4 regions of the Pseudomonas sp. PDM31 genome follow, and region 2 is predicted to be linked to each of the others. Evidence: predicted binding sites of a transcription regulator. Region 2 holds the regulator's gene; each other region holds the start of a gene.

Region 1 (7,873 bases), on a different contig from region 2:
GGTGGCAAGCGCAAGGGCGCTGTGTGTGCCTACCTGGAAACCTGGCACATGGACATCGAAGAGTTCATCGAACTGCGCAAGAACACCGGTGATGATCGTCGTCGTACCCACGACATGAACACCGCCAACTGGATCCCTGACCTGTTCATGAAGCGCGTCTTCGATGACGGCAAGTGGACCCTGTTCTCGCCATCGGAAGTTCCGGACCTGCACGACCTGACCGGCAAGGCCTTCGAAGAGCGCTACGAGTACTACGAAGCCCTGACCGAGTACCCGGGCAAGGTCAAGCTGTTCAAGACCATCCAGGCCAAAGACCTGTGGCGTAAAATGCTGTCCATGCTGTTCGAAACCGGCCACCCATGGCTGACCTTCAAAGACCCGTGCAACCTGCGTAGCCCGCAGCAGCACGTGGGCGTGGTCCACAGCTCGAACCTGTGCACCGAGATCACCTTGAACACCAACAAGGACGAGATCGCCGTTTGCAACCTGGGCTCGATCAACCTGCCGAACCACATCGTCGACGGCAAGCTGGACACCGCCAAGCTGCAACGCACCGTGAACACCGCCGTGCGCATGCTCGACAACGTGATCGACATCAACTACTACTCGGTGCCGCAAGCGAAGAACTCGAACTTCCGCCACCGTCCGGTCGGACTGGGCATCATGGGCTTCCAGGACGCTTTGTACCTGCAGCACATCCCTTACGGTTCCGACGCTGCCGTCGAGTTCGCCGACAAGTCGATGGAAGCTGTCAGCTACTACGCGATCCAGGCATCCTGCGACCTGGCTGACGAGCGCGGTGCCTACGAGACGTTCCAGGGTTCGCTGTGGTCCAAAGGCATCCTGCCGCTGGATTCGCAACAGATCCTGATCGAAGCCCGTGGCCAGAAGTACATCGATGTCGACCTGAACGAATCCCTGGACTGGGCACCGGTTCGCGCTCGTGTACAGAAAGGCATTCGTAACTCCAACATCATGGCCATCGCACCGACCGCGACCATCGCCAACATCACCGGCGTATCGCAGTCGATCGAACCGACCTACCAGAACCTGTATGTGAAATCGAACCTGTCGGGCGAATTCACCGTGATCAACCCGTACCTGGTTCGCGACCTCAAGGCTCGCGGTCTGTGGGACTCGGTCATGATCAACGACCTGAAGTACTACGACGGTTCGGTTCAGCAGATCGAGCGCATCCCGCAAGAACTCAAAGAGCTCTATGCAACCGCGTTCGAAGTGGACACCAAGTGGATCGTTGACGCGGCCAGCCGTCGTCAGAAGTGGATCGACCAGGCCCAGTCGCTGAACCTGTACATCGCAGGCGCTTCGGGCAAGAAGCTCGACGTGACCTACCGCATGGCCTGGTACCGTGGCCTGAAAACCACTTACTACCTCCGTGCCCTGGCCGCGACCAGCACCGAGAAGTCGACCATCAACACCGGCAAGCTGAACGCTGTTTCCAGCGGCGGCAACCACGGTGACGACTCGGTCCTGGCAGCTCCTGCAGGTCCTGCTCCGGTACCGAAGGCTTGCGCCATCGACGAGCCGGATTGCGAAGCTTGCCAATAAGCTGAGCCGGTAAGCGCTGCAAAGCGCCTACCTGAAACCCCCGATCAGCCTCTGGCTGGTCGGGGGTTTTCTTTTGCCCCAGGGAAAGTGGTTACCGGCGTGACGCCTTCGCGGGCAAGCCACGCTCCCACAGGTTTTGCAGCGCGCCCGCTAACGAAAACCGACACAAAACCTGTGGGAGCGTGGCTTGCCCGCGAAGAGGCCATCGGCGACAACACAAAATCCCGGTGCCTGATAAAAACCCATAAAAAAACCCCTCTCTCGAGGGGCTTCCTTATGCAGCATCAACCAACATCAAGTCATCTGAATGATGGTCTGCATGATGGTGCTCTGGGTGGAGATGGTCTTGGCGTTCGCCTGGTAGTTGCTCTGCGCCTTGATCAGGTCAACCAGTTCGTTGGTCAGGTTGACGTTGGACTCTTCCAGGGAATTGGACTGGATCGAACCCAGGCTGCCGGTTTGCGGCGCATCATAACCAGGAATGCCCGAGACGTAGGTTTCCTTCCAGCTGGTGCCGCCTACTGGTTGCAGACCCTGTTCGTTGGCGAAGCTGGCCAGTGAAATCTGGCCGATCGGCTTGGTCTGGTTGTTGCTGAAGTTGGCCAGCAGCACTCCGCTGCCGTCGATGGTCAGGTTGGTGATCTGGCCGGTGGCGTAGCCATTCTGCGCCGGGATCGAACGAGCGGTATCGGCGTTGAACTGCGTGGTGTTGCTCATGGAAATGCTCAACCCTGCCGGGTCGGCGGCTGCGCCGTTGGCGGCCCAGACGCCGGCGGTCACGGTGCCTGGTACCCAACCGTTGATCTTGAGATCGCTGCCGATAACTGGCGCAGGTGCCGGCACGGTCGGTGGAACGGTTGGTGGCACCGGGGTGCTGACCGAAACCAGTTTGCCAGACGTATCGAACGTCATGGTCGAAGGAACCGGGTCGACCGCAGTTGGGCCAGTCGGCGCGCTGCCATCCGGGTTGCGACCATCGATCAGCGTGTAGGTATCCCAAGTGTTGGGACCGGTTTTCACCATGTATTGATCCATGGTGTGCTGGTTACCCTGAGTGTCGAAAATCGGGGTGCTGAACTGCTTGGTGAAGGTTTGCGTCTTGGTCGGATCAAACTGGTTGGAAACAACGGCCTGATCAATGATCGGCGCCGTGGAGTTCAAGTTGATCGTCGAGGAGACACTGGTGGTGGCTTTTGGCGCCAGGTTGGAGGTGTCGAGGCGCAAGTCGGTCAACACGCCATTGACGATCTTGCCATCGGCATCCACACCGTAACCTTGCAGACGCGAGGTGCCATCGGTGTTGGTGACGAAACCTTCCTTGTCGACCTTGAAGGTACCGGCACGGGTATAGGACAGCGAGCCGCTGTTGTTCAATACGAAGAAGCCGGAGCCGTTGATGCCCATGTCCAGCACGTTACCGGTGTTGTTGATGTCACCCTGGGTAAACTGCTGGGAAACGTTGGCCAGACGCACGCCGTTGCCGACGGTCTTGCTGCCTGTACCCAGGCGAGTCACCGAGTACACGTCTTCGAACTCTGCACGGGACGATTTGAAACCGGTGGTGGCGACGTTGGCGATGTTGTTGCCGGTCACGTCCAGTTGTTTGTTGGCTGCATAGAGACCGCTAAGGCCGATATTGAAAGACATAATCCACTCCTTGTGCCGTGTTAGTCGGCTCTACATACCAATGGTTTGTACTTTGGACAGGGCAATGCTGCCCAGCCCGGCCAGATTAAGCATCAACTCACCGCCGGTCTGGCTGATGGTCACGCTGTTGACGGTGGCTGGCAGGTTGGTGATCAGCGCTACCGACTGGCCATCAATGGTGCTCGTCGCCCCGAAGGTATAAGTGCCGGCAGGTACCGTCTCACCCGCATCGTTCTTGCCATCCCAGATGAAGCTGGCATTGCCGGCTTTCTGCGCGCCCAGATCGATGGTGCGTACGGTAGTGCCGGTGGAGTCGGTGATTTTCAAGGTGGCCGAGGCCACCGATGCCGGTACCACTACCGTGCCGCTGAGGCTCTTGGTGGTATCGACCACCGCCTTGTCGCCAGGGGCAATGACCGAACGGCCCACCAGCGACGAAGCCTGCAATGCCTGGGACGAGTTGTAGTTGCTGGCCAGACCGGTCACGGTGTCATTGAGCGTGGTGATGCCTTCCAGACTGCTGAACTGGGCCAGTTGAGCGACGAACTCGCCGTTGTCCTGGGGCTCCAGCGGGTTCTGGTTTTTCAGCTGCGTCACCAACAATTGCAGGAACGCATCCTTGCCCAGGGCTTTCTTGCCCGTGGCGCTGCCGGTAGCTGCCCCCAGACCGTCCTGCGTGGTAGTGGCCTTGACCGAGGAGTTGGCCAGGATGTCATTGAGGCTCAAACCACCGGTGGAATCGGTAACACTCATCTGAGTCGCCCCTTATCACTGACCGAGGGTCAGGACTTTCTGCATCATGGTTTTGGCGGTGTTCATCATTTCGGCGTTGGTCTGGAACGAACGGCTCGCGGAAATCATGTCGGCCATTTCTTCCACCACGTTGACGTTCGGGTAGTAGACGTAGCCCTTGGCATCGGCCGCCGGGTGATTCGGCTCGTAGCGCGCCTCAAGATTGCTCTGGTCTTCGACCACACCCAGCACCTGTACGCCTTGACCGGCCGCATCCTGGTTCTGGAACAGCGAATTACTGCCACCGCTCTGGCCACCCTGGAACATGGTGGCGAATACCGGATGACGTGCGCGATAGGTCTGGTCGATGCTCGACGAGACGGTCTCGGCGTTGGCGATGTTCGAAGCGACGGTGTTCAAGCGAGTGGTCTGGGCACTCATGCCGCTACCGGCAATGTTGAAAACACTGGATAGAGACATGGCTTACTCTCCGCGCAGGGCTGACATCAGCCCTTTGAATTTACTGTTGAGCAGGGTGAAGCTGGCCTGGAAGCCAACTGCGTTTTCCGCGTAGTTCGACTGTTCAATCTGGGCGTCCACGGTGTTCTGGTCGATCGACGGTTGCATCGGCGTGCGATACATCAGCGACCCGTCACCATTGCCCAGGCCCTCGGCTTCGATATGACGGCTGTTGGTCATGTTCAGGGCGAAGGTGCCGTTTTTGGTTTTCTCGTTCTGCTCGGCGAGCACTTTCGAAAAATCCAGATCCCGAGCCTTGTAGTTCGGGGTATCGGCGTTGGTGATGTTGTTGGCCAGGACCTCGGCACGCTGGGCGCGAAAGCCCAGGGCTTGTTCGTGGATACCGAGCGCTTTATCGAAGCTGATGCTCATGTCGGGAAACCTTTGGGTGACCTGATTTTTCGTACGTTGAAGTTAGCAAGCCTCATGCCAATTCAAACAAGCCCGTAAACCGGGGCTTTGCGAGCAGCGGCAAGGTGGCAATGCCAGAAAAGCGGCAACGGTTTTCCGGCGCATGCCGCTTTTCTGCCGCCTGACTCGGTGTGGAGAACAACACTGACCTTGTGGGAGCGGGCTTGCTCGCGAAAGCGGTGTATCAATCAACGTTGATGGCGACTGGCAGGACGCCTTCGCGAGCAAGCCCGCTCCCACTTTTGGATCGAAGCGACACTGAAGTAATCATCAAGCATAAAAAAACGGGAGCCCCTGAGGACTCCCGTTCGTTGATGACGCCGACAACATCACTTGGCCTGGTAAATGATACCCGGGCTGCACTGCACCATCTGGTAATGGTCCGGCAAACCGTTCAGCGCTTCGGACGCACCAAGGAACAGGTAACCGCCCGGCTTCAACGTGCTGTGAATACGCAACAGGATGTCCTTCTTCACCTCGGCGGAGAAGTAGATCAGCACGTTGCGGCAGAACACGATGTCGAACTTGCCCAGGCTTGCGTAGCTGTCCAGCAGGTTGAACGAACGAAACTCCACCCGGCTCTTGATCGGCGCCTTGATTGCCCAGCGCCCCGGCCCCTTGGGGTCGAAATAACGCTGCAGGCGCTCGGGTGAAAGACCACGACCAATGGCGAGACTGTCGTACTCGCCGGTCTTGCAGTTGTTCAACATGGTGCCGGACAGGTCGGTGGCAACAATCTGCACCCCCATGCGCAACTGGCCCAGGTTGATACGTTCAAACTCGTCGATCGCCATCGACAGCGAATAGGGTTCCTGCCCCGACGAGCAAGCCGCCGACCAGATACGCAGGCGCTGGCCGGGGCTGGCCTTGATCGCTTCGGGCAGTACCTTGTTCTTCAACACCTCAAACGGATAAGTGTCACGAAACCACAGGGTTTCGTTGGTGGTCATGGCGTCTACCACCTGCTCACGCAAACCGCTGCGTGGCTGGGTTTGCATGCGCTGGACCAACTCACCCAGAGACTTGATGCCTTGCTGCTCCATCAGCTTGTTGAGACGACTGGAGACCAGGTACTGCTTGTTTTCACCGAGCAAAATGCCACAGGCTTTTTCCAGGAAAACCCGGAACTGTTCGAAATCCAAATTACCCGTAGACAATGATGTCCGCCTCTAAAATCGTGTTGACCGCCAGGAGCAACGAGCCCCTAGCTGAAGTCTGCTGCTTTGATCCGGTCGACTACCCGGGATGCCAGGTCATCAGGGCGAAATTTGGCCAGGAAGTCATCGGCACCGACCTTCTTGACCATCGCCTCATTGAAAACACCCGACAACGAAGTGTGCAGGATGATATGCAGATTCTGCATGCGCGGGTCGTTGCGGATCTCGGCCGTCAGGGTGTACCCATCCATCTCCGGCATCTCGATGTCGGAGATCATCATCAGGAACTCGTCCCCCGGTTTCTTGCCTTCATCGACCAGCTTGCGCAGGTAATCCAGTGCCTGGCGCCCGTCATTGAGCGCTACGACTTCTACGCCGACCGTTTGCAGGCATCGCGTGACCTGCTTGCGCGCCACGGACGAGTCGTCGACCGTCAGTACACGCAAGGACAACGCCTTGTGCTGGGTTTCAACATCCACTACGCCAACCGAAATCACCTCAGAAGTAGGCGCCACCTCCGCCAGCACTTTCTCGACGTCGATGATTTCGACCAACTGGTTGTCGACCCGTGTCACCGCCGTCAGGTAGTGATCGCGACCGGTGCCCTTGGGTGGCGGATGGATCTCCTCCCAGTTCATGTTGACGATGCGCTCCACCGAGCGCACCAGGAAACCCTGGGTCTTGGTGTTGTACTCCGTGATGATCACGAAAGGATTGTTCTTGTCCTTCAGAGCACCAGAGCCGGTTGCCATCGCCAGATCAAGGATCGGGATGGTCGCCCCGCGAATATTTGCCACACCGCACACCACAGGACTGGATTTTGGCATCAACGTCAGTTTGGGGCATTGCAGCACCTCCCGAACCTTGAATACGTTGATTCCATACAGCTGCTGACCGTCGAGACGAAACAACAACAGCTCAAGGCGATTCTGCCCCACCAGTTGCGTGCGCTGGTTCACCGAATCCATTACACCAGCCATGCCCAGACTCCTACACCAACGCCAAGTGTTGTTGCGACGCACCTTCATCACTAAACGGCACGGCGCTTGCTTTTTTATCTGTCATGAACACAGAACCGACATTTTTTCGACACCTGACCACGCCCTGCCGCAAATTATTCGGCGTGCTCGCGGCCGTTTGCCTGTTCAACGCTGGCAGCCCTGCCCTTGCTGACGCGGTTACCTTGCCTGACATGCTTATCGGCGTCACCCAGGGGTTTCTTGAATTCACCGTAGAAGACTATCTGGCTACCAGTCAAACCGAAGGTCGCTACGAGATACAGGTCAACCAGCTCGATCCGCGACTGCGCATGCCCATGTGTGACAAGGAATTGACAGCGTCACTCGAAAGCCCGGCCAAGCCACTGGGGCGCGTCACGGTCAAGGTCCGTTGTGAGGGCGCCACCCCCTGGACCGTCTTCGTACCCGCTCAAGTACGCCTGTTCCGCGATGTCGTGACCGTCGCCCGGCCATTGCGCCGCGCAGCCATCGTCGAGCCTGAAGACGTGATCCTGCGCGAACGCGACATCAGCTCGATCAACCAGGGCTACCTGACTTCCCTGGACCAGGCGATCGGGCAGCGACTGACCCGACCAATGGTCGCAGACCAGTTGATTACCCTGGTGCATATCGAACAGGCGGAAGTCATACGCAAGGGCGATCAGGTCGTGATTACCGCCCGCAGTGGCACGCTCAGTGTGCGAATGCCCGGCGAAGCCCTTTCAAACGGCGGCCTGAGCGAACAGATACGGGTGAAAAACCTGAACTCTCAACGGGTTATCAAGGCGCAGGTGACCGCGCCCGGGCAGGTGGAGGTATTCATGTAGGGAGTTGATTTGG
Region 2 (7,873 bases):
CGTATGGGGCGCGGCCTGCTGGTCACCGAGTTGATGGGCCAGGGACTGAACATGGTCACCGGCGATTATTCCCGTGGAGCGGCGGGTTACTGGGTCGAGAACGGCGAAATCCAGTTCGCGGTGCAGGAAGTGACCATCGCCGGCAACATGCGCGACATGTTCAAGCAGATTGTCGCGGTCGGTAATGATCTGGAGCTGCGCAGCAACATTCGCACGGGTTCTGTGTTGATCGAGCGGATGATGGTGGCGGGTAGCTGATTCCCGGTCGCAACACAAAAGGCGCGTCACCCATCGGGTGGCGCTTTTTTTTAGATCAAAAAATCGCGGCCTTCGTCAGTTCCTGCAAGTAATCCAATGCAGGAGCTGCCGAAGACTGCGATCTTTTGATCTTGATCCTGACTGTTACTCGCCTTCGTCGAAGAAGTTGTTGATCAACGCCACCAGCGCGGCCAGCGCTTCATCTTCCTGCTCGCCTTCAGTACTCAAATGAATCGTTGTGCCTTTGCCAGCCGCGAGCATCATCATGGCCATGATGCTTTTGCCATCGACCATCGACGTGGGTGTGCGACCGGCCCGGATCTGGCACGGGTACTGACCTGCCACCCCAACAAATTTCGCAGAAGCGCGGGCGTGCAGCCCCAGCTTGTTGATGATTTCGATTTCCAGAGCAGGCATCGCGGTGTGAATCCTTTAGCTGAGGTCGCGGTGGCGAACCTGGACGTTCTTCAGAGATTGTTGCAGGACCTGGCCAAGACGTTCGGTCAGGTACACGGAGCGGTGATGCCCGCCGGTGCAGCCAATGGCAATGGTGACGTACGCGCGGTTGCTGGCGGCAAAACGCGGCAGCCACTTTAGCAGATATGTGGAAATATCCTGGAACATCTCTTCGACATCCGGCTGCGCTGCCAGGTATTCGGCAACCGGCTGATCGAGACCGGACTGCTCGCGCAATTCCGGTTTCCAATAGGGGTTTGGCAGGCAGCGCACATCGAACACCAGGTCGGCATCCACCGGCATGCCGCGCTTGAATCCGAAAGACTCCACCAGAAACGCGGTGCCGGGTTCCGGCTGGTTCAGCAGGCGCAGCTTGATGGCATCGCGCAGCTGATACAGGTTCAGGCTGGTGGTGTTGATTTTCAGGTCGGCGAGGTCAGCGATGGGCCCGAGCAGAAGGCTCTCGACGCTGATGGCTTCGGCCAGCGAACGGTTGGCATTGCTCAGTGGGTGGCGCCGGCGGGTTTCCGAGAAGCGCTTGAGCAGGGTCTCTTCGTCAGCGTCCAGGTACAGGACATCGCAATGGATATGGCGACTGCGAACTTCCTCGAGCAGGTCGGGAAAGCGCGACAGGTGGCTTGGCAGGTTGCGCGCGTCGATGGATACGGCCACCAGCGGCTGAGTCAGTTCAGTGTGGATCAGCGCTGTTTGCGCGAGTTCCGGCAGCAGCCCGGCAGGCAGGTTGTCGATACAGTAATAGCCGTTGTCCTCGAGTACATCGAGGGCGGTACTTTTACCTGAGCCGGAACGGCCACTGACGATGATCAAGCGCATGATTACTGACCGTTCTGCTCGTCCAGGACAACCTGATACAAGGCTTCGTTGCTTGGGGCGCTACGCAGCTTTTCCCGTACTTCCTTGCGGTCGAGCATGCTGGCGATCTGCCGCAGCAACTCAAGGTGCGCATCGGTAGCGGCTTGCGGGACCAGCAGTACGAACAGCAGGTCAACCGGTGCGCCGTCGATGGCGTCGAAATCGATGGGTGCGTCCAGGTGCATCAAGGCACTGATGGGCGAATTGCAGCCCTTGAGGCGGCAATGGGGAATGGCGATGCCGTTGCCAAACCCGGTGGAACCGAGTTTTTCACGGGCAATCAATGCCTCGAAGACATCTTGCATCTCCATGCCCGGCACTTCGCGGGCGATCAGATTGGCAATTTGTTCGAGGGCTTTCTTTTTACTGCCGCCCGGCACGTTCACCAGGGAACGGCCGGGGGTCAGGATACTTTCAAGTCGGATCATGGGTTGGGAGTGTTAACGACCGGTTGCGCCCTGAAGGAGGCTCTGGGTCTTTTCCTTATGCTTTTTGAGTTGGCGATCCAGCTTGTCGGTGAGTGAGTCGATAGCCGCATACATGTCGTCATGTTCTGCGTTTGCGACTACTTCACTACCGGGAATATGCAAGGTGGCTTCGATTTTCTGCTTCAGCTTTTCGACTGTCATCGTGACCTGCACGTTGGTGATCTTGTCGAAATGCCTTTCCAATCGTTCGAGTTTTTCGCCGATGTAGGTGCGAAGAGGTTCGGTCACTTCCAGTTGGTGTCCACTGATATTGACTTGCATACAGCTTCTCCTTCGTTGCCAGTGCATAAAGCGGTAGATCAGATGATCTACCACTGGAACGCTGTGGCGTGGCTCTACATCAACCGCTTACGTTCGCTCGAAGGCGCGATCCCGAGGGATTCGCGGTATTTGGCGACGGTGCGGCGAGCCACCTGAATGCCTTGTGCTTCCAGTAAACCAGCGATCTTGCTGTCACTCAATGGCTTTTTCTGATTTTCCGCGGCAACCAGTTTTTTGATGATCGCGCGGATCGCCGTAGACGAGCATTCACCGCCTTCGGAGGTGCTGACGTGGCTGGAGAAAAAGTATTTCAGTTCATATATTCCCCGAGGGGTGTGCATGAACTTCTGGGTGGTGACCCGGGAAATCGTCGATTCGTGCATGCCCACCGCTTCGGCGATGTCATGCAGGACCAGCGGCTTCATGGCTTCATCGCCGTACTCGAGAAAACCGCGCTGGTGCTCGACGATCTGGGTCGCCACTTTCATCAGGGTCTCGTTGCGGCTTTGCAGGCTCTTGATGAACCAGCGGGCTTCCTGCAACTGGTTACGCATGAAGGTGTTGTCGGCGCTGGTGTCGGCGCGGCGCACGAAACCGGCGTACTGGGCGTTGACGCGCAGGCGTGGCACCGACTCCTGATTCAGTTCGACCAGCCAGCGCTCGTTGTCCTTGCGCACGATGACGTCCGGTACGACGTACTCGGCTTCGGTGGACTCGATCTGCGAGCCGGGCCGAGGGTTGAGGCTCTGAACCAGTTCGATCACCTGGCGCAGCTCATCTTCCTTGAGTTTCATGCGGCGCATCAGCTGGCTGTAGTCGCGGCTGCCCAGCAGGTCGATGTAGTCGCTGACCAGGCGCTTGGCCTCGGCCAGCCAAGGGGTCTTGGCCGGCAACTGGCGCAATTGCAGCAGCAGGCACTCGCTCAGGTTGCGGGCGCCGATGCCAGCGGGCTCGAATTGCTGGATGCGGTGCAGGACGGCTTCGATTTCGTCCAGTTCAATGTCCAGCTCCGGATCGAAGGCTTCGAGGATTTCCTCGAGTGTCTCGTCCAGGTAGCCCTGATTGTTGATGCAGTCGATCAGGGTGACGGCTATCAGCCGATCGGTGTCGGACATCGGCGCCAGATTCAACTGCCACAGCAGGTGGCTTTGCAGGCTTTCGCCAGCCGATGTGCGGGTGGTGAAATCCCATTCGTCGTCATCGTTGCTTGGCAGGCTGCTGGCGCTGGTCTGATAAACGTCTTCCCACGCTGTATCGACGGGGAGCTCGTTGGGAATGCGCTCGTTCCAGTCGCCTTCCTCCAGGTTATCCACCGTGGGGGCGCTTTCCTGGTAGGAAGGCTCCTGAATGTCGGTATTGGGCTTCTGTTCGGCACTGTCGGCCAGGGGGTCGGAGTTGTCGAAGTCGTCGCCTTCTTCCTGGCGTTCGAGCATCGGATTGGACTCCAGCGCCTCCTGGATTTCCTGTTGCAGGTCCAGGGTCGACAATTGGAGCAGGCGGATGGCCTGTTGCAGCTGCGGTGTCATCGTCAGCTGCTGGCCCATTCTCAAGACTAGCGATGGTTTCATGGCAGGGGCTTAACACCTTATTCGCCGGCGCACATGCGCCATCCACTACAGGGCGCCGAAGCGCCAAACATAAGCAAATTATATGCCCGAAACTGCAGTGTTTGCCTAGAGCGCTGTAACAATAAAAAAGTGTTGATTTTTTATCGAGATAAGCACTCTGGCGACCTGCCAGACACCTCAGCGCTTACAGGCGGAACTCATGGCCCAGGTAAACTTCCTTCACCAGGTCGTTGGCCAGGATGGTCTCGGCGTCGCCCTCGGCGATCAATTGGCCATCGTTGACGATGTAGGCGGTTTCGCAGATATCCAGGGTTTCACGGACGTTGTGGTCAGTGATCAGCACGCCAATGCCCTTGGCCTTGAGGTGGTAGATGATCTGTTTGATGTCGCCCACCGAAATCGGGTCGACGCCGGCGAAAGGTTCATCCAGGAGGATGAATTTCGGGTTGGTGGCCAGTGCCCGGGCGATCTCCACGCGGCGGCGCTCACCGCCGGACAGGCTCATGCCGAGGTTGTCGCGGATGTGGCTGATGTGGAATTCCTGCAGCAGGCTTTCCAGCTCCTTGCGGCGACCGGCCTTGTCGAGCTCCTTGCGGGTCTCGAGGATCGCCATGATGTTGTCGGCCACCGAGAGTTTGCGAAAGATCGATGCTTCCTGCGGCAGATAGCCGATGCCGGCCTTTGCACGGCCGTGCATTGGCTGGTGGCTGACGTCCAGGTCGTCGATCAGCACGCGACCCTGATCAGCCTGCACCAGGCCTACGATCATGTAGAAACAGGTGGTCTTGCCGGCGCCGTTGGGGCCGAGCAGGCCGACGATCTGACCGCTGTCGATGGACAGGCTGACATCACGTACGACCTGGCGGCTCTTGTAGCTCTTGGCCAGATGCTGAGCTTTCAGAGTTGCCATTACTGGGCCTTTTTCTCGTCGGTTTTCTTCTTCGGCTGGATAACCATGTCGATGCGCGGGCGCGACTCGGTCACCTTGCTGCCGGTAGCGCGACCGGCGCTGGCGAGCTTCTTCTCGGTGTCGTAGACGATTTTCTCGCCCTGGGTGATGTTGTTGTCCTTGTCGACAACTTTGGCCTTGTCGATCAGCACGACGCGATTTTGCGCGGCGTGGTACTGGATCGTCACGCCCCAGCCCTGCACAGGCTTGGTATCACCAGCCGTTTGCAACTGCTCGAAGTAGGCCAGATTGCCCACCGAGGTCACCACGTCGATGTCACCGTTGGGGGTGCGGGTCATGGTTACCTTGTTGCCGGTAACCTTCATCGAGCCCTGGGTGATGATTACGTCGCCGGTGTAGGTGGCAACACCGTTCTTGTCGTCCAGTTGGGCGTCGTCGGCCTGAATGCGAATAGGCTGTTGTTGATCGTCCGGCAGAGCCCAGGCGCTCACGCTTCCCAGTGCTGCGCCCAGACTGAGCAAAATCGGAAGGGTTTTAACGAGCCTCATACTGTCCTCTTACGTTCGATAGCAGGTGTATCCTGCTTTCTTTCAAATACGCTTTCATTCCCTTGCCAGTCGATACACCGCCAGCGCCGTCGATTCTAACGTCTTGCTCGGTCTGCGCATATTCTTGCTGCGGGAACACCGTCATGCGGGTGCTGGTGATCAGGGTTCTTCGGTTTTTCTCGTCGAAGCGAGTGATGCGCACGTCATCGATCAATTCGACTTCCGTGCCGTCCGGGTTTACTTCAGCGCGCAAACTCTGGACATGCCATGGAAACTCCGTACCGCGAAACATATTCAGGTCGGGGTTGGTCAGCAGTGTCACTTCGGTCGCCTTGAGGTGTTCGACCTTGTCCGACGTCATTTCGTATTGCAATCCGCCGTCCGGCAGGAACTGCACACTGTGCGCATTGATGGCGTAATAGTCGATGGCACTTTCATCGACAGGCACAACCGGCTTGTCGAGGAAACGTTCAGGGCTGATGTTCCAATAGCCGACCGCGGCGAATATCGCAGCGATGCAACCGAACAGTAGTGTGTTGCGAAACTTTTTGCTCAGCATAGTGGGCTCACAGGTACGCAGCGTTGGCCGCATCGAGGCGGCCCTGGGCGCGCAGGATCAATTCGCAGAATTCGCGTGCGGCACCTTCGCCGCCACGGGCAACGGTAATGCCGTGGGCGTGTTCGCGCACGAAGCTGGCGGCGTTGGCCACCGCCATACCCAGGCCTACGCGGCGAATCACCGGCAGGTCCGGCAGGTCGTCGCCAAGATAGGCGACCTGTTCATAGCTTAGATTGAGTTGGGCGAGAAGTTCGTCCAGTACCACCAGTTTATCCTCTCGTCCCTGATAAAGGTGCGGGATGCCGAGGTTCTTGGCCCGTCGCTCGACCACCGGGGTCTTGCGGCCACTGATGATAGCTGTCTGTACGCCGGCTGCCATCAACATCTTGATGCCCTGGCCGTCGAGGGTGTTGAAGGTCTTGAACTCGCTGCCGTCTTCGAGGAAGTACAGGCGCCCGTCGGTGAGGACGCCGTCGACGTCGAAAACCGCCAGTTTGATCTGCTTGCCACGTTGCATCAGGTCAATGGTCATTACATTACTCCTGCGCGCAGCAAGTCGTGCATGTTCAAGGCACCGACCGGGCGGTCGTCGCCGTCGACCACGACCAGCGCGTTGATCTTGTGGTCTTCCATGATTTTCAGTGCTTCGGCCGCGAGCATCTCGGCCCGGGCAGTCTTACCATGGGCGGTCATGACCTGGTCGATGGTGGCGCTGTGGATGTCGATGCTGCGGTCCAGGGTTCGGCGCAAATCACCGTCGGTGAAGATCCCCGCCAGTTTGCCGTCGGCTTCCAGGATCACGGTCATGCCCAGGCCCTTGCGGGTCATTTCCATCAGCGCGTCCTTGAGCAGGGTGCCGCGTTGCACCTGTGGCAGCTCCTGGCCGGCGTGCATGACGTTTTCCACTTTCAGCAGCAGCCGTCGACCCAGTGCACCACCGGGGTGGGAAAAGGCGAAGTCTTCGGCGGTAAAGCCGCGGGCTTCCAGCAGCGCAACAGCCAGGGCATCGCCCATGACCAGTGCTGCGGTGGTCGACGAGGTGGGCGCCAGGTTCAATGGGCAGGCTTCATGCTCGACGTGAACATTGAGGTTGACCTCGGCAGCCTTGGCCAGCGCCGACTCGGGGTTGCCGGTCACGCTGATCAGCTTGATGCCAAGGCGCTTGATCAGTGGCAGCAGGGTGACGATTTCATTGGTGGAGCCGGAGTTCGAGAGCGCCAGAATGATGTCGTCACGGGTGATCATGCCCATGTCACCATGGCTGGCTTCGGCCGGGTGCACGAAAAAAGCCGTTGTGCCGGTGCTGGCCAGGGTGGCGGCGATCTTGTTGCCGACGTGCCCGGATTTGCCCATGCCGACCACCACCACGCGGCCTTTGCTGGCCAGAATCATCTCGCAAGCGCGTACGAAATCCGCGTCGATATGGGGCAGCAGGCCTTGTACGGCCTCTACCTCGAGGCGGATGGTGCGTTGTGCCGATTGAATCAGGTCGCTGGATTGGCTCATGTCTGAAATCGTATAGCCCGATGAAAAGGCGGCGATTATAGCGGTTATGATCGAATCCCTCACGCTAGTTCGTCGCGCATTGTCACTCCTTGTTACCACGAAGCCTCTATAAAGAAGCTTTCAGTCATTCATGTTGTTGCACATGGCCCGGCTTTAGCCTTGGGCGCGTGGCCTTTGCAGTGATATAGTTCGCCGCCTGTTCGGCCTGCCCGGGAGGTATGTGCTTTCGCTGGAAAGCCAGGCGCCCGAGCAAGAGGCTGCATCGCAAGGAGTTTAGATGAGTGCCGATAACGCCTACGCGGTCGAGCTGAAGGGACTGACCTTCAAGCGCGGTGCGCGGAGCATTTTCAATAACGTTGATATTCGCATACCGCGCGGCAAGGTCACCGGCATCATGGGGCCTTCCGGGTGCGGCAAGACCACGCTCCTGCGTTTGATGGGCGCCC
Region 3 (7,873 bases), on a different contig from region 2:
GGTGCCGACTCGCGGCATGAACGTCTTGCAGGACCGGATCGGCAATATGCGCATGGGCTGGGATTCGCCGGTCACAAAGCACTTTGAGCTACTGGCTTGTTGGCCGGTATTGCAGCGCTTCGGCCAAGTGCTCGCGTCTGATCTCATCGACTTGTTCAAGGTCCGCAAGGGTGCGCGCTACTTTGAGCAGTCGATGGGCCGCTCGCAGTGACAAGGTCAGTCGTTCACACGCCGTCTCCAGCCAGGTTTCGTCTGTTGTGGATAACTTGCAGTGTCTGCGCAGGCCCGGCAAGTCGAGAAAGGCATTGGCACAGCCTTGGCGCTTTTGTTGCCGTTCCCGTGCATCGGCAACCGACTCGGCGGCGGTGGCAGTGTCGTCGCCGGGTTTTAACGCAGGATTCAATGCCGTGGCTTCGCGAGCAACCGTCAGGTGCAGATCAATACGATCCAGCAGTGGCCCCGACAGTTTGTTGCGATAGCGCTGAACCATGTCCGGCGTACAGGAACAACGGCCACTCGGTTCGCCAAGATATCCACAGGGGCAGGGATTCATCGCGGCGACCAGTTGAAAGCGCGCCGGGAAGCGTACGCGGTCCTTGGCGCGGGAAATCACGATGTGGCCGGACTCCAGTGGCTCTCTCAACACCTCCAATACCTTGCGATCAAACTCCGGGAGTTCATCGAGGAACAGCACGCCATGATGGGCCAGGGTGATTTCGCCGGGTTGTGGTTTCGAGCCACCGCCCACCAGTGCCGGTCCTGAGGCGGAATGGTGTGGTTGTCGAAAGGGGCGCTGTGGCCAATGGCTGAGCGGCACACAACTGGTGACCGATTGAATCGCCGCGACTTCCAGTGCCTCGCTTTCGGCCAAGGGCGGCAACAGGCCCGGCAAACGACTCGCCAGCAGCGTCTTGCCCGTGCCGGGCGGCCCGCTGAACAACAGGTTATGCGCCCCCGCCGCAGCAATCAGCAAGGCCCGTTTGGCGGCTTGCTGACCTTGTACTTCATTCAAATCGGGGTAGGGCTTGCTGGCGTGCATCAACCCATCGGAGACGAAGGGCTCAACAGGCGTATGCCCGTTGAAGTGCGCCACGGCCTGCAGCAAGTGATCCACAGCGATCACCTTTAGCCCGGACGCGAGGCAGGCTTCCTCGGCATTCGCCCGTGGCACCATCAGCACCCGCCCGGCCTTGCGCGCCGCCAGCGCAGCCGGCAATACGCCCTTCACGGCACGTATCGCGCCCGAAAGCGCCAACTCCCCCAGGCACTCCACGTCATCCAGAGTCAGCGTCGGCACCTGCACGCTGGCTGACAGAATCCCCAAGGCAATCGCCAGATCGAACCGCCCGCCATCCTTGGGCAAATCTGCGGGCGCCAGATTCAGCGTGATCCGTCGCGCCGGAAATTGCAGCCCTGAATTGATGATCGCACTGCGCACCCGATCCTTGCTTTCCTTCACCGCCGCCTCTGGCAGACCGACCATGGTCAGTGACGGCAAACCATTGGCCAGGTGGACTTCAACGGTGACAGCGGGCGCATCCACGCCAATCTGGGCGCGGCTGTGGACGATGGAGAGGGACATGGTCGTTCCTTGAGGTGACGGGGAGCCGCTTCCTGCGGGTTTTTCAAGGGTAGTTGCGGGGTGAGGTTTTCGCGTCGCGGCAGAGAAGACAAACTTTCTCAGGATGTTGCTGATACCACCGCTCCATCGCACAAGCTGTAGGAACCGGCTTGCTGGCGATGGCGATCTTGAGGGCGCTATCGCTGGCAAGCCAGCTCCCACAGGGATCGCGGTGTTTACTCGGTGGGTGGAGTGAGCTTCGCTTCCATCTCAGCCACTTTCGTTTCCAGTGCCTCCAGCCGCGCCCTGGTCCGCGCCAATACAACCATCTGGCTATCAAATTCTTCCCGGCTGACCAGATCCAGTTTGCTGAAGGCGCTCTGCAGCAACATTTTGAACTGGCTTTCGATTTCACTTTTCGGCAGCGGGGTGTCACCGCTGAAGAGGCGGGAGGCGGTGCCGCTCAGGGCGTCGAGGAAGTCTTTGGGCGCGAGCATGGGGAAATGTCCTGATAGCAATGGCGGGCAGTGTATCACGCAGCATCTATAGTCATTTGCGCGGGCAAGGGATGCACGCTTTTCGCGCATATGGACGGACGGTGTCGCACCGTTGTTGTGCGTATCGCGTCGCGTGTTGTGGCGAAGAAGCAGTCATCTGCGGGTAAAGGCTTGAAAACAGTAGTTTTTGTGGAGATGGCAAGCTTTCTGCTTAGACCCTGATGACCCATGCACTGATGCAGTCACTGTGACGAACGCAGTGCGCCAAGCGAAGCGGGGGAGTGTTTCGTGAGGGGCGTCGGACGGGCAGGTCAGGGCCGACGATGCGTTACAAAGCCAGGCACTGCGCTTAGACTTGAGACGGGTTTGTTTTCCTGGGGCAAGTCCACCAAATTCGGGAGAGAGTTTTCATGAAGCTAGTCACTGCCATCATCAAGCCGTTCAAGCTGGACGACGTACGCGAGTCGCTGTCCGAGATCGGCGTGCAGGGCATTACCGTCACTGAGGTCAAAGGCTTCGGTCGGCAGAAGGGTCACACCGAGCTGTATCGCGGCGCGGAGTACGTGGTCGATTTCCTGCCAAAGGTGAAGATCGACGTCGCCATCGACGACAAGGATCTGGACCGGGTCATCGAGGCCATCACCAAGGCCGCCAACACCGGCAAGATCGGTGACGGCAAGATCTTCGTGGTCAATCTGGAACAGGCGATTCGCATCCGTACCGGCGAAACCGATACCGACGCGATCTAAGCCGCTACAAACCCAACGCCCCAGGAGAAAACAATATGACTCTGCGTAAATTCGCAGGGCTAGGAGCCCTGTTGTCCATCGTAATGCCCAGCCTTGCTTTGGCGGCAGACGAAGTGGCGGCCCCAGTCCTCAACTCCGGCGACACCGCCTGGATGCTGACCTCGACAGCCCTCGTGCTGTTCATGACCATTCCTGGCCTCGCGCTGTTCTACGGCGGCATGGTTCGTTCCAAAAACATTCTTTCCGTGATGATGCAGTGCTTCGCCATTACCGGTCTGATCAGCGTCCTGTGGGTCATTTATGGCTACAGCATCGCGTTCGACACCACGGGCATGGAACAGGGCGTCGTCAACTTCAACTCGTTCTTCGGTGGCATGGGCAAGGCCTTCCTGGCCGGTGTCACGCCTTCGAGCCTGACCGGCCCTGCGGCGCTGTTCCCTGAAGCGGTGTTCATCACCTTCCAGATGACCTTCGCCATCATCACCCCGGCGCTGATCGTCGGTGCCTTCGCCGAGCGGATGAAGTTCTCCGCGATGCTGATCTTCATGGGTGTGTGGTTCACCCTGGTGTATGCACCGATCGCGCACATGGTCTGGTCCGGCAACGGCGGCCTGATGTGGGACTGGGGCGTACTGGACTTCGCCGGCGGCACCGTGGTGCACATCAATGCCGGTGTGGCCGGTCTGGTCGCCTGCCTGGTACTGGGCAAGCGTAAAGGCTTCCCGACCACCCCGATGGCTCCGCACAACCTCGGTTACACCCTGATGGGCGCGGCCATGCTGTGGGTCGGCTGGTTCGGTTTCAACGCCGGTTCCGCCGCTGCGGCCAACGGCACCGCCGGTATGGCGATGCTGGTGACCCAGATCGCAACCGCTGCTGCGGCACTGGGCTGGATGTTCGCCGAGTGGGTCACCCACGGCAAACCAAGCGCGCTGGGCATTGCTTCGGGTGTGGTCGCCGGTCTGGTAGCCATCACTCCGGCTGCTGGCACCGTTGGCCCGATGGGCGCACTGGTGATCGGTCTGGCGGCTGGCGTGGTGTGCTTCTTCTGCGCTACCACGATGAAACGCAAGCTCGGCTATGACGACTCCCTGGATGCGTTTGGCGTCCACGGTATCGGCGGCATTCTCGGCGCAATCCTGACCGGTGTGTTCGCTGCACCGTCCCTGGGTGGCTTCGGCACCGTGACCGACATCGCTGCACAAGTCTGGATTCAGTGCAAAGGCGTGGGCTTCACGGTGATCTACACCGCAGTCGCTACCTACATCATTCTCAAGGTGCTGGACGCGGTCATGGGCCTGCGCATCAACGAAGAAGAAGAGGCGGTCGGCATCGATCTGGCGCTTCATAACGAGCGCGGCTACAACTTGTAAGCAAGCGTATGAAAACTTGCCCGGCTTGCCGGGCATTTTTTTGTCTGGAATTAGTCATTCAACTAGCGGCTGAAGGGTTTTTACCTGCAAGTTGTATGTCGTCGATGTCCGGTGTTTTTGTGCGGTCGAAGGCTTACATGATTGAAGGAATATTAGGGCCTTTGTTTTTTCCCAGAGCACGCTAGAATGCGCCCCGAACGTGCGGAGAACTGTATGTGGCAACAGACTCTGATTACCCTGCGGGCGAGGCCCCGGGGCTTTCATCTGGTAACGGACGAGTTACTCGCCGGCCTGCCTGAACTCAAGGCGTGTCGGGTCGGTCTGTTGCACTTGTGGCTGCAGCATACCTCGGCGTCGTTGACCATCAACGAGAACGCCGATCCGGCGGTACGTCGCGACTTCGAACGATTTTTCAATCGTCTGATCCCACAAGGAACAGACGGCTATGAGCATAACGACGAAGGCCTGGACGACCTCCCGGCGCACTTCAAGTCCAGCGTGCTTGGCTGTCAGCTCAGTTTGCCGATTGCGGCAGGCAGGCTGGCGTTGGGTACCTGGCAAGGCGTTTATCTGGGCGAGCACCGTGATCATGGCGGTGCTCGTAAAGTCCTCGCCACCGTGCACGGTGAAGGGGCATAACCGCTGGTCAGCAGCGGTTGTTGAATTTTTTCCGGCAGCCTTCGACATAGGGCAAAGCTGGGCTATAACTAATCTGCTTTTCGCAAGTCATGAGGTAGAACATGAGCGACGATGATCTGGAAAACGACGACCTCGAAGTAGGCGACGACGAAACCGAAGAAGGTCTGGAAGCAGCGGCGGAAGACGTCGCTGAAGACGACGGCGGTGATGCGCCCGTTCCGACCGCCAAAGGCAAAGCCAAGGCAGCGGTATCGGTCGATGAGCTGCCGAGTGTCGAAGCCAAGAACAAGGAACGAGACGCCCTGGCCAAGGCCATGGAAGAGTTCCTGGCTCGCGGCGGCAAGGTGCAGGAAGTGGAGGCCAATGTGGTCGCCGATCCTCCCAAGAAGCCTGACAACAAGTACGGCAGCCGGCCTATCTGAGGCTGTCTTGCTTACTGAAAAGGCCCGCCGTCGCTGCGGGCTTTTTCATGCCTGAAAATCGAGGATACGCCGACAATCTCCTTGTGGGAGCGAGCTTGCTCGCGATAACGGTGGGTCAGGCAGGATCAATTTTGAATGTGACGGCCTCATCGCGAGCAGGCTCGCTACCATAGGGGGTGTGTGTGATTTCAGGCCGGGTGTCTGGGGTTCCACCGCGCCAACAACGCCGGCAACTCGGTCAGGCTGCGGATTTCTGCATCCGGCAGATGCTCGGCTTCCCAGGCCTTGCCCGCCGGGTTGAACCAGATCGCCCGCAGCCCTGCTTGCTGGGCACCGGCAATGTCGTCGCCCGGATGGTCGCCAATATGTACTGCCGTCTCGGCAGTGGCGTCTCCACGCTGCAACGCCTCATGGAACAATCGCGCATCCGGTTTGCCAATGCCGATGTCTTCGGCGCACAGCGCAAACCTGAAATAATCCGCCAGCCCCAGGCGCCGGATATCAGCGTTGCCGTTGGTGACCACGCCCAAGGTGTAATGGTTGGCCAGTGCTTGCAGGGTCGGTTGCACCTCCGGAAAGATTTCCAGTTGGTGGCGGGCGTGCAAAAACACTTCGAAGCTCTGGTCGGCCAGGTCGGACGCTACTGCGTGAGCGTAACCGGCTTCTTCCAGCGCCTGGAACAACACCCGTCGACGCAATGCGCTGATGCGATGCTTGAGGTTCGGCTCGATGCTCAGGATGCGTTCGCGAATGGCCCACAGATGCTCCACCGGCACCGCCCCGAGGGCGGGAGCATGTTCGCTCAGCCATTCACGCAAAACGGCTTCGGCGCTGACGATCACCGGGGCGGTGTGCCAAAGGGTGTCGTCGAGATCGAAGGTGATCAACTGAATGCTCATGAATCATCGCCTTTCATGCGTTTGGCTCGTGGGTGGGCGCTGTCATAGACCGTTGCCAGGTGCTGGAAATCCAGGTGGGTATAGATTTGCGTGGTCTTGATGTCCGAGTGACCGAGCAATTCCTGTACGGCCCGCAGGTCCTGGGAAGACTCCAGCATGTGGCTGGCGAAAGAGTGTCGCAACATGTGTGGGTGCAGGTTCTGCCCTAGCTCGCGTTCGCCGGCTGCCTTGACCCGACGCTGGATCGTCCGTGGGCCCAGGCGCTGGCCTTGCTGGCTGACAAACACCGCATCGTCCGCCGGGTTGGCCAGGGCTCGTAATGGCAGCCACTGTTCCAGCGCCTCGCGAGCTTTTTTTCCCACGGGTAGCAGACGGGTCTTGCTGCCTTTGCCGAGCACCTGGACCATCCCGTCGGCCAGATCGAGCTGGTCGAGATTCAGCCCGGTCAGCTCCGAAAGTCGCAGCCCGGAAGAGTAGAACAGTTCCAGGATCGCCTGATCACGACGGGCCAGAAAGTCATCTTCCACCGCACCCTCAAGCAGTTGCAAGGCGCGGTCGGTGTCGAGGGTCTTCGGCAGGCGGCGCTCGCCTTTAGGTGGCGCGAGACCATTGGCCGGGTCGTGATCGCACAGGCCTTCGCGGTTGAGGTAGTGATAGAGCCCGCGGACCGCCGACAGCAAACGCGCCAGACTGCGGGACGACTGGCCTTGGGCATGCAGGCGGGCGATCAGGCTGCGCAGGCGCTGGATATCCAGCGCCGCCCAACTGTCGATGTTCTGCTTGACGCACCAGCCGAGCACTTTATCGAGGTCGCGGCGGTAAGCCGACAAAGTGTGCGGCGACACCTGCCGCTCACTGCGCAGGTGTTCGCAGTAAGCGTCCAGTTGCCGTTCCATGGTCAGCGTACCGAGCGCAGGTTGCTGTTGACCCGTGGCAGCACGCGGCCCATGACTTCGGCGATGTAGCTCAGGAACAAGGTGCCTACTGAGCTTTTGTATTGCTGTGGATCTCGGCTGGCGATGGCCAGGATACCGTGGATGCCCTGATGGCTGATGGCGACGACGGCGGTGGAGCCGATCTGCTTGCGCTGATCCTCACCGAACAGGAAGTCCAGTTCATGCTCGCGCAGACTGCCGCTGACGCTTTTGTCTTCCGAGAGCAAACCGCCTATGGCCACCTGCGCTTCGGCGTGGGTGACCCAGCGGCCGACTGGCATGGCGTTGTCGCCCAGCAGGATGAGGCTGACGAAGGGCACCTGGAAATCCTGGCGCAGACTGTCTTCGACGCAGATCACTACGTCTTCGAGGCTGGTGGCGTCCATCAGCGCAAGGATCAGGCGGCGGGTCTTATCGAACAGCCGGTCATTGTCGCGGGCCACATCCATCAAATGCGAGAGGCGATGACGCAACTCGATGTTGCGGTCGCGCAGGATGGTCATCTGCCGTTCCACCAGCGAAATGGTGTCACCGCGCTGATGGGGAATACGCAAGGCCGGGAGCAGTTCTTCGTGCTCGATGAAAAAGTCCGGATGAGCCTCCAGGTACGCGGCAACAGCCGCCGCCTCCAGGCTTTCGGGCGCAGATTCGTCGGCTTTTCGTGCGGGTACCTGAGGCTTGTCGGTCATGGATTTCGCTCGCTCAAAGACGCACTTGTCCTTCGTATACGCGGACTGCCGGGCCGGTCATCTTCACCGGTTGGCCAGGGCCTGCCCACTCAATGGACAGGCGCCCGCC
Region 4 (7,873 bases), on a different contig from region 2:
ATCGGCGCACCCGAGGCGTCCTTGAGCGGCACACTCAGGCTCAGGGTGTTGTTCGCGTTTGGCTTGATCGTGCCATTGCTGATTTCGACACCTTTGGCGTCGAGCAACTGATAGGTCTGGGTGCTGCCGTCGGCAGACGGTGAGCCGAACACGAGCTTGACCGGCGTCGAATTCTTGAGGCCGTTCTGCATGGCCGTGGCGGTGGCCGCGTCGTAAATGTCGAACCTGGTGGTCAGGGCCGGCTGGCCGCTGGACGGGATCGTCAGGGTGCCGCTGCCGCCCGGTGCAATGGCCGCGCTCAGGGGTGCGGCGATGGCCAGGCGCTTGGGGTCGGTCATCTCGGTCTGGATGGTTGCGGCCGCGTTGCGGGTCGGGGTGATCCTGAACGTATCGCCGGTGGCAGCACCACCACTGAACGACATCGCGAAGCCGTCGATGACTGGCGCAGGCGTGGTCGCGGTGCTGAAGCTACCCATCGACGTATTGTCTGGCAGGCGCTGGACCGTGTAGTTGGTGGCGCTGGTGAAGGTGACCTTGTAATCGTTGATCGTCAGCTTGCCAGTGTCCTTGACCGCCACATTGAAATTGCCTGAACCGGCACTGTTGCCAGTCGAGGCAATACTGCGCTGAGACATCTGCGCGGCGCTATTAAGACCGTTGAACAGGTTCGAACCGAAACTGCCGTTCTTGTCGATACCCTGAGCCTGAAGGCTGTTCATCTGATCGACGACGACCAGGGCGACACGGCCCAATTCATTCAAGGCGGGGTCGAGGACTTCGCTGCGATAGCGCAACAGGCCGCCGATTTCGCCCCCGGTCATGATCGAGGTGATTTCGATAGTGCTCGCACCACGATTGAGCTGCAGCGCCAGACGACCCGGGTCATCCTTGCCCGGCACCGCCTCCAGCTTGTTGACGGTGTCGCCAATCACCAAGGGCTGCCCGCTGCCCAGGTAAATGTCTATGTTGCCGTCACGCTCGATATACTGCGCCCCGGTGAAAGAGGACAGCTGGCGCATGGTCTCGTTGCGCGCGTCGAGCAGCTCGTTCGGCGTACCGCCGGCGCTGGTCACTTCGCCGATTTTCCTGTTCAACTGCGCCATGGTACTGGCCAGGTTGTTGACCTGGCCAACCATGTCCGTCAGGTTGCCGTTGATGGTCGAGTTCTGTGAGTTCAACTGCCCGGCCACCGAGTTGAAGCGATTGCTCAGGGCCTGCGCATCGCTGAGCAACAACTGCCGGGAAGCGTCGTCACCGGGTTTGGCATTGACGTTCTGTACCGAGGCGAAGAACTTGGTCAGCGCACCGCTGAGGCCGGTGGCACTGTCTGACAAAAGCGTGTCGAGCGGCGTGATCTGCCCCTGGTAGGCGGCCGCATCACTGTTGAGCGAAGTCGTCGTCTGCAATTGTGCATCGAGGTAGCTGTTGTACACCCGGCGCACATCGGCCAGGGTCGTGCCGGTGCCGATGTACACATTGCCGTACTGAATGGAGTTTTTGCTGCTCTGTACCGTCTGCTGGCGCGAGTAGCCGGCGGTGTCGGCGTTGGCAATGTTATTGCCGGTGGTCGCCAAGGCGTTATGGCTGGCACTCAGCCCCGACATCCCGATGTTTAGCAAACTCATGGTTCAGACCCTTATGCCTATAAAGGCGTGGTGGAAGCGCCCGCCGCAGCGTAGTTCTGGTAACTGGTCATCTGCTTGGCTATCTGCGAAATCTTGCTTGCGTAGTCCGGGTCGGTTGCGTAACCGGCCTTCTGCAACTCGCGTACAAACTGTTCTGGGTTATCGGCCGACTTCACGACTTCTTGATAGCGATTGTTGCTCTGCAGCAAGGTGACAAGGTCATGGAAACTGTCTTTGTAGGAGTCGTAGGAACGGAACTCGGCCGTCTCCTTGACCATCGCGCCGTTGCGGAACTCGCTGGTGATCGCCCGCGCCGAACCGCCGTTCCAGCTGCTGCCGGCCTTGATGCCGAACAGGTTATGGCTGCTACTGCCATCCTGGGCGCGCATGACCGATTTGCCCCAACCGGTTTCCAGTGCGGCCTGGGCCACCAGGTAACGTGGGTCGACGCCGATGCGATCGGCAGCTTCCTTGGCCATTGGCAGCATGGTGTTGACGAAATCGTCGGCGGAATTGAACGCTTTCTTCGCCGGCGCCAGGGGAATCTGCGCCATTGCGCGACCATAAATCTGCACGCGCCCGCCCGATGCCTGCTGCTGTGCAGTCGCCAGCCAGTCGCCGTTGTACAACGGCCCCGAGCCGGTCGTGCCGATACGTTCCGGCAAAGGCGTCTTGTTGACTGTTACCGAAGGCGTCGCTGAAGGCACCAAGCCTGCCAGCAGACGATCCGCCAGCTTGGGCGGCAGAGCCAGGCGTCGCTGATTGATCAGCGCCATGTCATTGCGATGGGCACCCTCGCCCGCCTCTTGCGGCGCATGCACCGAGCGCGAAGCCCACAATGGACGCTGACCATTGATCCGCGACAGCGGCCCGTTGAGCGCCACCGTACCGGCAGCCACCGGTGTTTGCACGGCAGCTTTGGCCGCCTCCTGTTTGGCCAGCGATGCAGCGGCCGCTTCACCCGGCGCCAGCGGTTTGTCTTTCGACATCTGCCGCATCAGGACGTCCGCCAGGCCAATGCCACCGCCTTCGCGGGACATGGAAACGGCCAACTGCTGGTCGTACATTTCCTGGTACTGCTTGGCCGCCGGCGTATTGAGCGGATTGTCCTGGCCCAGCGCGTCGGTGGCCGAACGCATGGACTTGAGCATTTCCCCCAGGAACAGCGACTCGAATTCCTGCGCGACCTTGCGCAGGTTGCCGTCGCTGTTCTTGTCACCGACCTTGAGCTGATTCAGACGATTGAGGTCCGAATAGGAACCCGAATCGCTACTGCTGACCAGACCGCTCTTGCGCATATCCACGATGGCCGTCCTCAGATCACGATCAGGTCGGCTTGCAACGCACCGGCCTGCTTCAGAGCTTCGAGGATCGCCATCAAGTCACCCGGTGCCGCGCCGACCTGGTTCACCGCACGGACGATTTCGTCGAGGGTGGTACCCGGGCCGAACTTGAACATCGGCTTGGCTTCCTGCTGGGCGTTGACCCGCGAGCGGGGCACGACGGCCGTCTGACCGTTGGACAGAGGGCCGGGCTGGCTGACGATCGGGTCTTCGGTGATGGTCACGGTCAGGCTGCCGTGGGTCACGGCGGCCGGGGATACCTTGACGTTCTGGCCGATCACGATGGTACCGGTGCGGGAGTTGATGATGACTTTCGCCACCGCCTGGCCCGGATCGACTTCAAGGTTCTCGAGAATCGACAGATAGTCGACCCGCTGGCTTGGATCGAGCGGCGCGCTAACGCGAATCGAGCCACCGTCGATGGCCTGGGCCACGCCTGGGCCGAGCATGTTGTTGATTTTGTCGACAATGCGCTTGGCCGTGGTGAAATCGGAGCGGTTGAGGTTCAGGGTCAGGCTGTTGCCCTGGTTGAACCCGCTCGGTACCGCTCGTTCGACCGAGGCACCGCCAGGGATGCGACCGGCCGACGGAACGTTGACGGTGATCTTCGATCCGTCGCGGCCTTCGGCGTCGAAACCGCCGACCACCAGGTTACCCTGGGCCACCGCATAGACGTTGCCGTCGATACCCTTGAGCGGCGTCAACAGCAAGGTACCGCCGCGCAGGCTCTTGGAGTTGCCGATGGAGGAAACCGTGATGTCGACCTGCTGCCCAGGCTTGGCGAACGGCGGCAAGTCGGCGCTGATCGACACCGCCGCGACGTTCTTCAACTGTACGTTGCCCGAACCCGGCGGCACCTTGATGCCGAACTGCGAAAGCATGTTGTTGAATGTCTGCAGGGTGAACGGGGTTTGCGTCGTCTGGTCGCCGGTGCCGTTAAGCCCGACCACCAGGCCATAACCGATCAATTGGTTGGAACGCACGCCGGAAATGCTGGCGATGTCCTTCAGGCGCTCGGCTTGAGCACTGAAGGCGACCGGCAACATCAGGGCGGCAACGATGAGACTTCTGAAGTTCAACATGCTCAACTGGAAAGCCACCTAGAAAGGAAACAGCGGGCTGAGGAAGAAACGGTCGAACCAGCCTGGCTGACTCGCATCGGCAAAGGAACCTGTACCCGAGTAGGTGATGCGCGCATCGGCGACACGGGTCGACGACACGGTATTGTCGGTGGCGATGTCATCGGCGCGAACCAGTCCGGCGATCCGCACCAGCTCGTCGCCGGTGTTGAGGGTCATCCACTTCTCGCCACGAACCGCGATGATGCCGTTGGGCAATACATCCGCAACAGTCACCGTGATCGAACCGGTCAGGGTATTGCCCTGTGCGGCCTTGCTGTCACCCTTGGTCGCGCGATCGCCTTCGTAGCTGGCATCCAGACTCAGGTCACCACTGCCAAACGGGTTGTTGGTGCTGGGTGTGGCGCCGAACAACGAAGTCAAGCCGATGCTCGCCTGGCTGTTCTTGCCGATTTGCGAGTTGGCGTTTTTGCTGGCCTGGGTCCTCTCGTTCAAGGTGATGGTGATGATGTCGCCCACCCGGAACGCCTTGCGGTCGCTGTAAAGGTTCTGTTCAAACCCGGCCTGATAAATCGAGCCATTGTTCGCTGCAGCCGGCAACGGCGTACGCGGCAACACCGGCGCGTAATAAGGGTCGTTGGGCTTGGGCGTCGAAGGAACGCAGCCGGCGAGCACAACAGCCCCACTCAGTGCCAGAACAGATACAAAGCGATTCATGACCCTACCTCACGGTGTTGCAGGCGGCCTCATGACCGCCTCATAGACTTGATTACAGATTCTGCGTTACGAACGAGAGCATCTGGTCGGCGGTGGAGATCACCTTGGAGTTCATCTCGTAGGCGCGCTGAGTGGTGATCATGTTGACCATCTCCTCAACGGTGCTGACGTTGGAAGTTTCCAGGGTGTTCTGCAGCGTGGTGCCGAAGCCAGCCAGGCCCGGAGTGCCGACTTGCGGCGCGCCACTGGCAGCGGTTTCCAGGAACAGGTTGTTGCCCACTGCCTGCAGACCGGCCGGGTTGATGAAGTCGGCGGTTTGCAGGTTGCCGATCACCTGGGAAGCCGGATTGCCGGCAACGGTGATGGACACGGTGCCGTCACGACCGACGGTGAAGGTTTGCGCGTCGTTCGGAATGACAATGGCCGGTTCCAGGGCGAAGCCGCTGGCGTTGACGATCTGGCCGTTGGAGTCCAGGTGGAACGTACCGTCACGGGTGTAGGACGTGGTGCCGTCCGGTTGCAGGATCTGGAAGAAACCGCGACCGTCGATGGCCATGTCCAGCGGCTGCTCGGTGGTTTGCAGGCTGCCGGCGGTGAAGTTTTTCTGGGTGCCGACGATGCGCACACCGGTACCCAGTTGCAGACCCGACGGCAGTTCGCTGTCCTGGGTCGACTGGGCGCCTGGCTGACGCTTGATCTGATAGAGCAGGTCCTGGAACTCGGCGCGATCACGTTTGAAGCCCGTGGTCGATACGTTGGCCAGGTTGTTGGAAATGGTGGTGAGGTTGGTGTCCTGGGCGGACAGACCTGTTTTGGCAACCCATAGAGCCGGAAGCATTCGATTCTCCTCGTGCGCCTGTTTTACGGCGCGACGTTCTGATAATTAGCTGATCTGCAAGACCCGAGCCATGGCCTGGTCATCGTCTTTGGCGGTGTTCATCATCTTGATGTGCAGTTCGAATTGCTTGGCCAGGGCCAGTACCGAGGTCATCTCGTCCACGGCATTGACGTTGCTCGACTCAAGGAACCCGGACACCAGCTTGACGTTGGCATCGGCTTGCGCCGGCTGGCCGTCCCGGGTGTGAATCGAACCGTCCAGGCCTTTGGTCATGTTCTTGATGTCCGGGTTGACCAGCTTGATGCGGTCGACTTCCGCCATGACACGAGGGCCTTCGCCCATCGCGCGAATGCTGATGGTGCCGTCCTCGCCCACCTCGATTTGTTGCTCGGGTGGCACGGCAATCGGCCCGCCATTGCCGATCACCGGCATGCCATTGCCAGCGCGCAGCACGCCCAGGGCGTCGACCACCAGGCTACCGGTACGCACGTAGCTTTCGCCGCCATCGGGGTTCTGCACCGCCAGCCAGCCATTGCCTTGCACGGCAACATCGAGGTCGCGGCCGGTTTCCACCAGGCTGCCAGGGGAGAAGTCGGTGGCCGGGCGTTCAGACATGGCAAACGCACGCGCCGGAAAGCTGTCACCGAACACCGGCATCGAACGCGCCTGCTCCAGGTCCTTCTGGAAGCCGTTGGTGGAGATGTTCGCGAGGTTGTTGGCATGAGCCTTTTGCGCCAGTGCATTCTGGCTGGCGCCGGTCATTGCCACATAAAGGTACTTGTCCACAATCTTTCCTCTGCATGCCGGACGGTTGCCGCCCACCGCTGTGTTGCGCAGGTTGTAGCAATTTGCAGACCAACTTGCGCGCAGCGGCGCCAACCCCTTTTAAACAGGGGGCTGGGGCTGATCGGAAGGGAATTGAACGATGTATCGAAGACGAAAAACCGGCGCGCTGATGCCGCTTGGCGGCAACGCCGTGAAAAGCCGGCTACCAGCCTTTCACGCCGCTCATGTCGGGCAACTTGTGAGCAATGCCTTTATGGCAGTCGATACAGGTTGCCTGGCCGCTGGCCAACGAGGTGGAGTGCATGTTGGCGGCGCGCTTGCCCTGGCGTGTGAAGTCCATGAACTCGAAGTTATGGCAGTTGCGACACTGCCGCGAATCGTTGGCCTTGAGCCGTGCCCACTCGTGTTCGGCCAGCTCCCGGCGCATGTCCAGGAACTTGTCCCGGGTGCTGATAGTGCCGAACAGCTTACCCCAGACCTCCTTGGAAGCCTGCATCTTGCGGGCGATCTTGTGCGTCCACTCGTGAGGGACGTGACAGTCCGGGCACGTGGCGCGCACGCCCGAACGGTTGGTGTAGTGGATGGTTTCCTGCAACTCGACGAAAACGTTGTCGCGCATTTCATGGCAGGACGTGCAGAACTGCTCGGTGTTGGTCGCTTCCAGCGCGGTGTTGAATCCACCCCAGAAAATCACCCCGGCGATAAACCCGCCGAGGGTCAGAAAACCCAGGCTGTAATGCACGCTGGGCCGACGCAGCACACCCCAATAATCCTTGAACAAGGCAAGCAAAGATTTCATGGCCTCTCCTCAAGGTTTCGGCTGCTGGTGTATTTCATCTTGCAAGACCTGGTCGATGTTCTTGAAGCTGTTGTTCACCAGTGGCTTCACATCCTTTTGCGGCACGTGACACTGGTTGCAGAAGTAGCGGCGCGGCGACACCGCCGCCAGAGCCTGGCCGTCACGGTCCATGTAGTGAGTGATGCTGATCATCGGCGCCTGGGTACGCGCACTGTTGGCGCGACTGTGGCAGGTCAGGCACTTATTGCTGTTCATGTCGATGGCATACCCGCGAATACTGTGGGGTATGGTGGGCGGTTGCTCGGGGTAATTGCGCTCACGCTTGAGGTCCTTGTTCTCGTCTTCTGCGATAGGCGGTGCCGGCAGCTCCTGGGTCAGGGTCCCGCCGGCTCTGCGACCATCCGGTGCCGGTGCATCCAGGGGGTAAGCGGGCTCTGCGGCAAATGTCGTGGGCAGCCACGTCAGCAGCACGACAAGAAAGGACAGCGAACGATAATTCATGAAAGCTCTCCTTATGCCGTCGCGATCAACTCAATCCTGATCGCGCATTTCTTGTAATCGGTCTGTTTTGAGATCGGGTCCGTTGCATCAAGCGTGACTTTGTTGATCAGCTTGTTGGCATCGAAAAACGGCACGAACACCAGGCCTTGGGGCGGCTTGTTGCGCCCCCGGGTTTCAATCCGCGC

Evidence for each region. The regulator sigma-54, encoded in region 2, starts transcription at its own class of promoters, with help from an activator protein. The targets are predictions, from matches to a motif close to ANTGGCATNNANNTTGCTNT.
Region 1: flgB (flagellar basal body rod protein FlgB) is a predicted target of sigma-54. The motif match lies at 4,882-4,901, and genes of this name have one in related genera.
Region 3: glnK (P-II family nitrogen regulator) is a predicted target of sigma-54. The motif match lies at 2,253-2,272, and genes of this name have one in related genera.
Region 4: KW839_RS19310 (flagellar basal body rod protein FlgF) is a predicted target of sigma-54. The motif match lies at 6,443-6,462, and genes of this name have one in related genera.

What each region holds. Positions count from the first base shown of each region.
Region 1 covers NZ_JAHUWS010000014.1:9,623-17,495, reverse strand. Annotated here, with positions in the region: gene KW839_RS23470 (ribonucleoside-diphosphate reductase subunit alpha) at 1-1,569, shown strand, start outside; gene flgE (flagellar hook protein FlgE) at 1,864-3,216, opposite strand; gene flgD (flagellar hook assembly protein FlgD) at 3,247-3,969, opposite strand; gene flgC (flagellar basal body rod protein FlgC) at 3,985-4,428, opposite strand; gene flgB (flagellar basal body rod protein FlgB) at 4,432-4,839, opposite strand; gene cheR (protein-glutamate O-methyltransferase CheR) at 5,208-6,035, opposite strand; gene KW839_RS23440 (chemotaxis protein CheV) at 6,083-7,015, opposite strand; gene flgA (flagellar basal body P-ring formation chaperone FlgA) at 7,099-7,860, shown strand.
Region 2 covers NZ_JAHUWS010000013.1:122,435-130,307, reverse strand. Annotated here, with positions in the region: gene pmbA (metalloprotease PmbA) at 1-258, shown strand, start outside; gene KW839_RS23175 (HPr family phosphocarrier protein) at 403-675, opposite strand; gene rapZ (RNase adapter RapZ) at 691-1,548, opposite strand; gene ptsN (PTS IIA-like nitrogen regulatory protein PtsN) at 1,551-2,015, opposite strand; gene hpf (ribosome hibernation-promoting factor, HPF/YfiA family) at 2,028-2,336, opposite strand; gene KW839_RS23155 (RNA polymerase factor sigma-54) at 2,411-3,904, opposite strand; gene lptB (LPS export ABC transporter ATP-binding protein) at 4,089-4,814, opposite strand; gene lptA (lipopolysaccharide transport periplasmic protein LptA) at 4,814-5,362, opposite strand; gene lptC (LPS export ABC transporter periplasmic protein LptC) at 5,349-5,921, opposite strand; gene KW839_RS23135 (HAD family hydrolase) at 5,929-6,453, opposite strand; gene KW839_RS23130 (KpsF/GutQ family sugar-phosphate isomerase) at 6,453-7,427, opposite strand; gene KW839_RS23125 (ATP-binding cassette domain-containing protein) at 7,705-7,873, shown strand, end outside.
Region 3 covers NZ_JAHUWS010000002.1:317,208-325,080, forward strand. Annotated here, with positions in the region: partial or broken gene KW839_RS04640 (DUF4432 domain-containing protein) at 1-73, shown strand, start outside; gene KW839_RS04645 (YifB family Mg chelatase-like AAA ATPase) at 89-1,582, opposite strand; gene KW839_RS04650 (accessory factor UbiK family protein) at 1,798-2,058, opposite strand; gene glnK (P-II family nitrogen regulator) at 2,469-2,807, shown strand; gene KW839_RS04660 (ammonium transporter) at 2,843-4,180, shown strand; gene KW839_RS04665 (secondary thiamine-phosphate synthase enzyme YjbQ) at 4,394-4,819, shown strand; gene sutA (transcriptional regulator SutA) at 4,921-5,241, shown strand; gene KW839_RS04675 (HAD family hydrolase) at 5,430-6,140, opposite strand; gene xerC (tyrosine recombinase XerC) at 6,137-7,036, opposite strand; gene KW839_RS04685 (DUF484 family protein) at 7,039-7,764, opposite strand; gene dapF (diaminopimelate epimerase) at 7,778-7,873, opposite strand, start outside.
Region 4 covers NZ_JAHUWS010000009.1:268,945-276,817, forward strand. Annotated here, with positions in the region: gene flgK (flagellar hook-associated protein FlgK) at 1-1,625, opposite strand, end outside; gene flgJ (flagellar assembly peptidoglycan hydrolase FlgJ) at 1,643-2,929, opposite strand; gene KW839_RS19295 (flagellar basal body P-ring protein FlgI) at 2,941-4,050, opposite strand; gene flgH (flagellar basal body L-ring protein FlgH) at 4,069-4,764, opposite strand; gene flgG (flagellar basal-body rod protein FlgG) at 4,817-5,602, opposite strand; gene KW839_RS19310 (flagellar basal body rod protein FlgF) at 5,648-6,388, opposite strand; gene KW839_RS19315 (cytochrome c3 family protein) at 6,591-7,187, opposite strand; gene KW839_RS19320 (nitrate reductase cytochrome c-type subunit) at 7,197-7,688, opposite strand; gene napA (nitrate reductase catalytic subunit NapA) at 7,700-7,873, opposite strand, start outside.